3 regions of the Paenibacillus baimaensis genome follow, and region 3 is predicted to be linked to each of the others. Evidence: riboswitches for the same ligand, from Rfam matches in the RefSeq annotation. Region 3 holds a riboswitch; each other region holds the start of a gene.
What was found. A riboswitch is a leader RNA that binds a small molecule or an ion and turns the genes downstream of it on or off. The one in region 3 is predicted to bind cyclic di-GMP.
Positions count from the first base shown of each region.

Region 1: linked by a shared signal. The riboswitch ahead of OB236_RS21530 (hypothetical protein) and the one ahead of OB236_RS12775 (PilZ domain-containing protein) in region 3 are both predicted to bind cyclic di-GMP.
Region 2: linked by a shared signal. The riboswitch ahead of OB236_RS17295 (transglutaminase domain-containing protein) and the one ahead of OB236_RS12775 (PilZ domain-containing protein) in region 3 are both predicted to bind cyclic di-GMP.

Region 1 covers NZ_JAOQIO010000084.1:531,212-534,493, forward strand. The annotation lists gene thrC (threonine synthase) at 1-650, shown strand, start outside; gene OB236_RS21520 (heme biosynthesis protein HemY) at 740-1,042, shown strand; gene OB236_RS21525 (DUF1450 domain-containing protein) at 1,080-1,301, shown strand; cyclic di-GMP riboswitch class I at 1,555-1,647, shown strand; gene OB236_RS21530 (hypothetical protein) at 1,733-2,029, shown strand; gene OB236_RS21535 (DHH family phosphoesterase) at 2,237-3,151, shown strand; gene OB236_RS21540 (TrkH family potassium uptake protein) at 3,250-3,282, opposite strand, start outside.
Region 2 covers NZ_JAOQIO010000069.1:94,647-97,928, forward strand. The annotation lists gene srtB (class B sortase) at 1-420, shown strand, start outside; gene OB236_RS17295 (transglutaminase domain-containing protein) at 431-1,252, opposite strand; cyclic di-GMP riboswitch class I at 1,308-1,391, opposite strand; gene OB236_RS17300 (acetylornithine deacetylase) at 1,585-2,859, shown strand; gene tenA (thiaminase II) at 2,887-3,282, shown strand, end outside.
Region 3 covers NZ_JAOQIO010000036.1:139,969-143,250, reverse strand. The annotation lists gene tadA (tRNA adenosine(34) deaminase TadA) at 1-389, opposite strand, end outside; gene OB236_RS12780 (thiol-disulfide oxidoreductase DCC family protein) at 525-968, opposite strand; cyclic di-GMP riboswitch class I at 1,142-1,235, shown strand; gene OB236_RS12775 (PilZ domain-containing protein) at 1,361-2,074, shown strand; gene ychF (redox-regulated ATPase YchF) at 2,209-3,282, shown strand, end outside.

The DNA.
Region 1 (3,282 bases), on a different contig from region 3:
TCAATCCGTTCCGAATCGAAGGTCAGAAGAGCATTGTATTTGAAATTGCCCAGCAGCTGCGTTGGCAAATGCCGGATTGGATCGTAGTTCCGGGAGGTGCATTAAGCAATGCAACTGCATTGGGCAAAGGCTTGTACGAGCTAAAGGAGCTCGGGATGATTGATAAGCTGCCACGCGTTGCCGTTGTTCAGGCGGAGGGGGCCAGTCCGTTTCACCAGATGGTTGCTCAAGGAGATGCCCAGCTTAAGCCTGTAAGGAATCCCTATACACGGGCAACGGCAATGAATATCGGGAATCCGCCCAGCTGGAAGAAGGCACTGCAGTATGCTATCAAGTATACGAAAGGTGTGACCGTATCGGTGACTGACGAGGAAATCATGCTGGCCAAAGATCGAATCGACCGCAGCGGTATCGGCTGTGAGCCTGCATCTGCAGCTTCAGTAGCAGGGCTGAAAAAGCTTGCTGCTGCCGGTATTATCGATAAGGAATGCACAGCGGTGTGTCTGCTTACCGGACATATTTTGAAGGATACGGAGGCGATAGAGGCATTGTATAAAGGCACCTTGGCACCTTCAGAAGCAGCTCCTTCCGTCCTGCATACACCCGATCTGACTCTGGACGAGGTGCGTCGATTTATTACAGAACTGTAATAACCGTCAAATAGCTATATAATGGGTTGATTTCCGAGAGTGGTTTCTTTACAATAAGGAGAAAAGCATACAGGGAGTGGGCAGAGGAAATGAACGTTAAAATTTCACGTAATGCAGCGAAAGTCTTATTGGCTGAGCTGGAAAAAGAAGAAGACAAAGATTTAAAGGTTCGCATCTATATTACGCATAGCCATGGTGACCATGCGCATTATGGTATGGGGATGGACAAGCCGACTGAAGATGACGTTGTAGTTAGCACCGATAAAGGAATTGATGTGGTTTTGAAGAAGGACGAGCCTTTACTGGATGGAATCCGCATCGATTATTTCTACACACCGGAGGAAGGCTTTGCAGTCACCAATCCGGGTAAAGGGAATCACGGCGATCACTAAGCTGTGTATTCATGGGATATGAGAGGATTTGTAAGTTATGGCAAACGATATTCGCGTCTGTGATAAGTGCAAGCATATGAAGATGAAGACGGCCGTATCCAAGCTGCAAAAGCTGGCCCCGGACGCTGACATCAAAGTAGCCTGCAAATCTTATTGCGGTCCCTGCTCACGATTTGCTTTTATATATATTAATGGGCGTTATGTGACTGGGGCTACTGAGGACGAGGCAATTGAAAAGGTTAAGAAATATGTAAAATAATTATATGTGGTTTTACATGAAGGGGGCGAAAGCCCTCTTTTGTGTTAGGAAAATTTATATTTTCATGTTCAGTTACTTCTCAGGATGACATCAAAGGGTACGATAGTGACCTTGTAATATCATAGTGTCATTTATAATTAATGAAAGTTTAGGTAATTAGACTTGTATAATATGATTAATTGGGTCTACAGATTCATTTATAATGAGCTTCTTATCTTATATGCTTAAACTTGTCGAATAATTATAGCTCAATTCTCGATAATGGCAAAGCAAGTGGAAACTTGTGACGCAAAACTATAGGGGCTTACGGTGCAAGCAAGATGCACCCAGCCAGCCAGCTGCCGAAGGTACTGTGATGCGCATATAACTGCGACTCCTGACCAGTGGATCAGGAGTCTTTTTGTTTGAGAGATAAGAGAGGTGGATCATAGATGAACGAAAATAGAAATTTGATGACAAGAACCGGATTTTATACGAAGGTTGGCACCGACATGATCGGCATTTATTTGTCGAATGATGGCCCCAAGATGTTTATTAACCGTGAGATATTTGATTTGCGGAATCCATGGTGGGATGTAGAAATGGTGATGGGGAAAACCGGACATCTGATAACATTCTACTGGCGCGGAGAGGTCAAGCTGTCGATTCGCTGTGATCTGGAAAATGACTTATTTGTTAGCTTATATCACTATTTAAGCTTTCGTACTAATGAGCAGAGTCTCGCCTAAGTAGAGAATGGAAATAATATTGACATGCGATGTAGATAAATAAAATGGAATCTGGTTATATTTAGGAGATTATGCAGGTGTATCTTGGAGCTGACACGGCCAAAGGTATGCTTTTTTCTGCTTCCAGCTATTGTCTCTATTAGGTCCATTGTTTATAATAATAGATAGATTACTATAGTTCAACGGGACTATATAGGAGGAAAGACCATGCGTTTAATTACACGATCCGACTTTGATGGCTTGGTATGTGCAATGCTCTTTAAAAAAATGGGAATGATCGACGAAATGAAATTCGTTCATCCGAAGGATATGCAGGATGGATTGGTTGAAGTCAATGAAAATGATATTTTGGCGAATGTCCCGTATGTACCCGGCTGCGGTTTATGGTTTGACCACCATTCGAGTGAGTTGGAGCGGACAGGCCCAGAAATCGTATATAAAGGCGAGACCCGTGTCGCACCAAGCGCTGCCCGTGTTGTATATGATTACTATGGTGGCAAGGAACGTTTTGGTGATATCGATAACATTATGCAGGGTGTGGATAAAGCGGATTCCGCGCAGTTCTCTGCAGATGATATTTTGAATCCTTCAGGCTGGGATTTATTGTCCTTCATCATGGATGCCCGCACTGGATTAGGACGCTACCGTGATTATAGAATCAGCAATTATCAGCTGATGGAGGATTTGGTCGATCACTGTGCGACGATGACGGTTGACGAGATTATGCAGCTGCCGGATGTTGTAGAGCGGACAAAGCGTTATTTTGAATTGGACGTCGACTATAAAGCGATGTTAAAGCAGCATACATATGCAGACGGCAATGTGATTGTCACCGATCTGCGCAACGTGGAAACGATTTATCCGGGCAATCGATTTATGGTGTACGCCTTGTATCCGGAACAAAATATTTCGATCTGGATCGTCGATGGCCGAAACAAGCAAAATTGTGTGTTTGCCTGCGGTCACAGCATTATCAATCGTACCTCCAACACCGACGTAGGCGCTTTGATGCTTGCAAATGGCGGCGGCGGGCATAAGGCGGCAGGAACGTGCCAAGTCCCTTATGATGATGCCGGCAAGGTGCTGCATGAGCTGGTTGAAACGATGAAGCAGAACGGATAATGTAGTTAGAATTAGCATTAAACGCATAAAGAATCAGGTACCGGAGCTGCGCCGTTTGGTTGCGCTGTTCCGTGAGCCTGATTCTTTTTTTGCTGCGTTTATCCAATTGTGATTTTACCTTCAGGATAGTG
Region 2 (3,282 bases), on a different contig from region 3:
GGCAGTGTGTTTATGGATTACCGTCTGGACACGAATCAAGAACAACGTAATCTTGTCATTTATGGACATAATATGATAGATGGCTCCATGTTCGGAAGCCTTGGTAATTATAAAAACAAAGATTTTTTTGCGGAGCACCGCAATATTAATTGGGGAATACAAGGGAAAATGAGCGATTGGGAAATATTTTCCGTTTATACCATTGACGCTAGAAAAGATACTGTCGATATTTCATATGAAAACGACGATGCGTTTCTTCTTGATTTAGACCAATATCGAAAAAAATCTATGTATCAGGCGGCTGTGAATCTGCAAAAGGATGATCAAATTCTTACATTGGTAACATGCAGCAATGAGACAGATGATACTCGTTTAGTCATACATGCAGTAAAAAAGGGGCCGAGGGTCCCTTTTTCTTAACAATCATATCTTATTTTGCAATCGGATAATCGCTTTCCACCCAAGTATGACCCGTTTTCAGAAGAGCTTCATTTGTTACATTAAAATATTTAGTAGATTGAACACCTGGATTATCAGGTGTAGGGTCGTCAAAGACGGTATCAAGCATATACCAGTTGCTATCTATGTTTACTGCATTCCACATGTGCGTTTGCGCAGGATCATCATTTATGTAACCAACCACGAGCCGACTTGTGATTCCTGCTTTATTGAGAAGCTTATTCGTTAGGATCGCATAGCCTTGGCACACGGCCTTTTTGTTGAAGAGTGCTGAGTAAGCCGTATGACCAATGTCGTCTAAATTTTCATAAGAGGTATTGGAGACGACATAGTCGTGAATGGCAGCTTCTTTTTCAAGATTGTTCATGTTTGGTGTCAGAATTTCCTTCAGAATACGGTCAACCTCATTGTCTACGTATTGGTCTTGTTCTACTGACGTAAGATATTGTGGCGTTAGAGTAATCGTAATATTACCGATGCTTCCCTTCATATTCATAGACAGGTCTTTCATATTCCAGTAAAGTTCTTCCTCAAGATTCCGTTGTGCAAGGTCTATAGTATTTTTAATTGCTTGAACGTAACTTTTCGAATCTTCTGTATCTTTAGCTGTGTAGGTGATTGTAATGGAATCTGATTTTTTAGCAAGCTCAGCTTGAATTGTTAATTCCAGCTCTGTTAAATTACTAGCTTGCAGTGGCGCGCTGGCGCTTGCAGTTTCTGCTTGTACCAACGAAGAGATAAGAAAAAGCATAACGGTGAGTAAGGTAACGAAAATCTTTAATTTGGAATACATAGCAAAAAACCTCCCTTGTCATTAAGCCAAAAGAGGGTACAATGTACTGTTGCCTCTTGGCGACCCGACGATCATAGCAAAATGCTTTAGACTCGTGGCTTTGCGTCCCTGCCTTTCGACAGGTTTGCCCTTTTCAAAAGTTATTAGATTTGAGCCTATCATACCACAGGGTACTATGAAGTTCAACCTGTATTAGCCATGAAGGCTACATGGTATGAATCGAAAGACTCGATTGAGTAAACCCGTGCAGGTATGCTACTATTTGATCATTATGAGCAGGGCTTCTTCTTCAGGAGAGGCGTCTTTTTATGTAACGGAAGGGGGCTAAGATAGTGAAGATAAATCTGGAAGCATTGCTTCAACAAGTAGACCAGCGACAGGTGGAGCTCATCGATCTGGTCGAGCGTTTGATCCGGTTTCAAACACCGGCGCCACCCGCTCGCAATACGGAGGAGGCACAGCAGTTTGTCGCTGCATTTTTGCAGGATAAGGGCTTTGTTATTGACAAATGGGACGTATACCCTGGAGATCCGAATGTCGTTGGTGTGTTAAAAGGCAGTGCATCAGATACGTATAAAAGCTTGATTATTAATGGTCATATGGACGTGGCTGAGGTGAGTCCAGACGAAGCTTGGGAAACGACACCCTTCACCCCGATTGTCAGGGACGGTGCGATCATTGGCCGAGGTGCCGCGGATATGAAGGCGGGGCTTGCCGGGGCGCTGTTTGCTACTCAGCTGCTTCATGAAGCAGGTATCCGGCTGCCCGGTGACCTTACGTTCCAATCCGTGATTGGAGAAGAAATAGGCGAAGCGGGAACGCTTGAATGCTGCAAACGCGGGTACAGCGCGGATTTTGCCGTTGTTGTCGATACGAGTGATTTGCATATTCAAGGGCAGGGCGGCGTCATTACAGGCTGGATCACGGTGAAGAGCAAGCAAACCTTTCACGACGCGACGAGAAGGAGCATGATCCATGCCGGAGGCAAGCTATTCGGCGCAAGCGCTATTGAGAAAATGGTGAAGTTGATTCAAGGGCTGCAGGATTTGGAGCGTCACTGGTCCGTAATTAAAAGTTATCCGGATTGTCCACCAGGAGCAAGTACGATCAATCCTGCCGTCATTGAAGGCGGTCGACATGCCGCGTTCATTGCCGATGAATGCCGATTATGGATCACCGTACATTTTTATCCGAATGAGACCCATGAACAAGTAGCCAAAGAAATCGAGGAGCATATCAGACTGGTGGCTGCTGGAGATGTATGGCTTAGAGACAATCCCCCTGAGTTTACATGGGGCGGGTCGTCGATGATTGAAGATCGCGGCGAAATCTTCCCTTCATTGGAGGTGGACCCGCAGCATGCCGCTGTTCGTGCGTTAATAGGGGCTCACGAGCGTATTTTGAACAGCCAGCCTATTGTTGATGTATCACCGACTGTCACCGATGGGGGCTGGTTTGGGGATGCTGGTATTCCCGCAGCTATTTATGGACCGGGCGATTTGGGCAATGCCCACTCCGTCAACGAGCAGGTATCGATCCAGCAGGTAGTAGATTTCACCAAAGTGATGCTTCAATTTATATACGAATGGGGACATACGAAGAAATAACCCTTTAAAGAAAAGAGGAAGCTGTCGATGACATTTTCAACCTACTTATATGAAAAGCTCCAGCATGTCTGGCGCCAAAATCATACTCATCCTTTTGTACAGGAGCTTGGGCAGGGAACGCTCCCCATCGAGAAGTTTCGCTTCTATATGGTTCAGGACTATTTGTATTTAATTGATTATGCGAAGCTATTTGCTCTGGGCGCTGTAAAAGCGAATGATATCGGGACGATGGGCAAGTTTGCTGCGCTGCTGAACTCCACGATGAATGAGGAGATGTCCTTGCATCGCGAATACGCGGCTCGTTTTGGGATTTCGCTAGACGAGCTGGAGCAAGCCGAACCCTCTCCCATCACGCTGGCTTACACACACTATATGCTGCACGCTGCGAACAATGGGTCATTGGCTGATCTGGTTGCGGCGCTG
Region 3 (3,282 bases):
CTAATAACATCAACCTGATGGTTGAAGCGATCCTCCTGAAGCAAATTCATCAAGGTTCCGGCGCAGCCGGCTTTGGGGTCCACCGTACCGTAGATGACCTGTGGAATACGTGCCTGGACAATCGCCCCGGCACACATGGGGCAAGGCTCCAGGGTGACGTAGAGCTTACAATCAAGCAAGCGCCAAGCTTGCAAATACTCACTGGCCTGCTTGATCGCAATCAGTTCTGCGTGAGCGAGCGGGTCCAGCGTGGATTCTCTTAGATTATAGCCGCGGCCAATAATCTGATTTTGCCATACAACAACAGCCCCGATAGGCACCTCGAGCAGCTCTTCAGCCTTGCGTGCTTCTTCAATTGCGGCCTGCATATATTCAATGTGCTCTTGCACAGGAAACACCTCTTCTAGCAGTTGGGATGTGAATAAACAGGGAACAAATATTCGGTTGTGAACATGCTGTGGATAAAGCTGTGGATAACCCGGTGGTTATGCACAAATCACTTGAAATCGCTGTGGAAAATGCCATTATCCGATAAACTTGCTGCGAATCTCTGCACTGGGAATCATGCAGCTGTCGTACTTGCCGAACCAGCGATACCTGCGCTTGGCAATGAATCGGTAGACAGCGTCTCTAATCGGTTTAGGTATGGCTGTGAACACGGTGAGCAGACGCCAGGCACCCCCTAATCGTTTGCAAATTTGCAAAACTGCCGAAGAATGGGTGTAGACAGAACGTCCTTCACAGAGTATAACCGAATCCAGTGAATCGTTCTCATTCTTCAATATACCGGAGGCTAGCAGTTGTATGGCGTAATCGGATTGAAGTGGAGCAAATCGGAACGTATCGTGCTGATCATGACGTAGAATGAATTGTACCCATCCATTACAAAATCGGCAAACGCCATCAAACAAGACAATTGAATGCGTTTCCAGTGATTGTTCGGGTTTTGGATCATTTTGAGCTGTCATGGCATCACCTTCCCCTTAATTTGGAGCATTATATCACATTTTCATCAAATACAAATGAATTTATTGTAAATTCCATGAAAAAAGCTTGCAGAGATAAAATCGAGAACGTATAATAACAGCATCACCTCATATAGGTATTATGTCCTAAAATGCTGTGATTTTCATCACCAAATGATACCCGTAGGCAAACTTGCTGAAAAGCAAGGACGCAAAGCTCAGGGTCTAAGGTTTCTTGCATGAAGAGACTATGACAGCCTAGCCGCCGATGAAGCTTCACTAGCGGTGTGCAACGGCTGTTTTCCAGACTTGATGTCGGAGAGCGGCCTTTATTATTATATCGGCATGAATCAGGATTGAATTACAGAGATATCAATGTGAGGAGTGGGATGACGATGCTATCCAGATCTGTAACCTCAGGCATAAGTTACGAATACACGGATGAGATATTCAAAAACCCGTCCACTGTCTTGATTCATAGCCGTACTGTTGTGGAGAAAAATGATTTTGTGTCCACAGGTCTGTTATCGTATGCAGAAGGTGACATTTTGGAAATTGAAATTCCTGAATACAAGGTTTTTGAGCTGGGAGATTCGGTGAAACTGACCGTATATTCAGCGGGAGGTATTTTTACATTCCAATCGACTGTGGTGGCCAAGGATGAAGGCTCGCTAATCGTGATTAACCCACCGCAAAATCGGCAGCGGTTTATAGAAAAGCGCAGCAATCCCCGGATTGAGGTCAGTGAAAAGGGCACAATCCATAAGCTGATCCGTCTGGATACGAATGAAAAGCAACCGTTAAGCAAGGCTGTTGGGCTGACCGTTCAAAATATAAGTGTGAGTGGACTTGGATTTACTGTCCGGGACGAGTTCGATCTTGGGCACGATTCAGTCGTAGATGCCGAATTGGATCTGGGCTTTTCATTTCCTTGCGTATGCGAGGTCATCAGACGTGAAAAGATCGAGGGCGGTTATTATTACGGGGCCCAATACGTGCAGCTGGCTTCAGACAAAGCCAATTCATTAAGAGCTTATGTATTGAAAAAACAGGTGGAAGCGCACTTTAGCAAAAAGAATTTGGAAATGATAAAGCGTACATTCAAGTAAATCAATAACGGCATAAGCTTGGTTGACTCCGCCCCTCAGGCGGATTTTTTTGCATAGTGACAATAGTTCTTTAAATGCGATATAATAACTATTTAGGGATACGGAAAACATTTAATTAAGGAGTTGTCCTATACATGGCTTTAAAAGCTGGAATCGTGGGTCTGCCGAACGTAGGAAAATCCACTTTATTTAATGCGATAACACAGGCAGGCGCCGAAATGGCGAACTACCCTTTTTGTACAATTGACCCAAATGTCGGTGTGGTAGAGGTTCCTGATGAGCGTCTGGTTAAGCTGACGGAAATTGTCATACCTAAGAGCGTAGTGCCTACAGCTTTTGAATTTGTCGATATTGCCGGTCTGGTTAAGGGCGCGAGCAAGGGAGAAGGACTTGGCAACAAGTTTCTGGCTCATATCCGTGAGGTGGATGCGATTGTTCACGTAGTGCGCTGCTTCGAGGATGAGAACATTACACACGTATCCGGCGGCATCAATCCGGTTAGCGATATTGAGACGATTAATTTGGAGCTTGTATTGGCGGATATTGAATCGGTTGAAAAACGGATCGAGCGTTCGCGTAAAAATATTAAGGGCGGCGACAAAAAGTATGCAGCTGAGGTCGAATGCCTGGAGCGTGTGAAGGAAGCCTTGTATAACGACCAGCCTGCGCGCAGTGTGGAATTAAGCGCTGATGAGAAGCTGCTGATTCGCGATCTGCATTTATTGACAATGAAGCCGATGCTGTATGCAGCCAATGTAAGTGAGGATGAAGTGGCTACTGCTGATGATAACCCTTATGTGCAAAAGGTTCGCGAGTTCGCCGCGGCTGAAGGTGCGGAAGTTGTGCCGATCAGTGCCAAGGTAGAATCGGAAATTGCGGAGCTGGAAGGCGAGGATAAGGCGATGTTCCTGGAAGAACTCGGTTTGCAGGAATCGGGCTTGAACCGTCTGATTAAAGCCGCTTATCGACTGCTCGGTTTATATACGTATTTTACAGCTGGCGTACAAGAGGTTCGTGCATGGACGATTGTCGAGGGGACCAAAGCACCGCAAGCGGCGGGTGTGATTCATACCGATTTTGAACGTGGCTTTATTCGAGCTGAGGTTGTTGCCTATCAGGATCTGGTCAATGCCGGCTCGATGAATGGCGCCAAGGAAAAAGGCCAGGTACGTCTGGAAGGAAAAGAATACGTCGTGAAGGACGGAGAT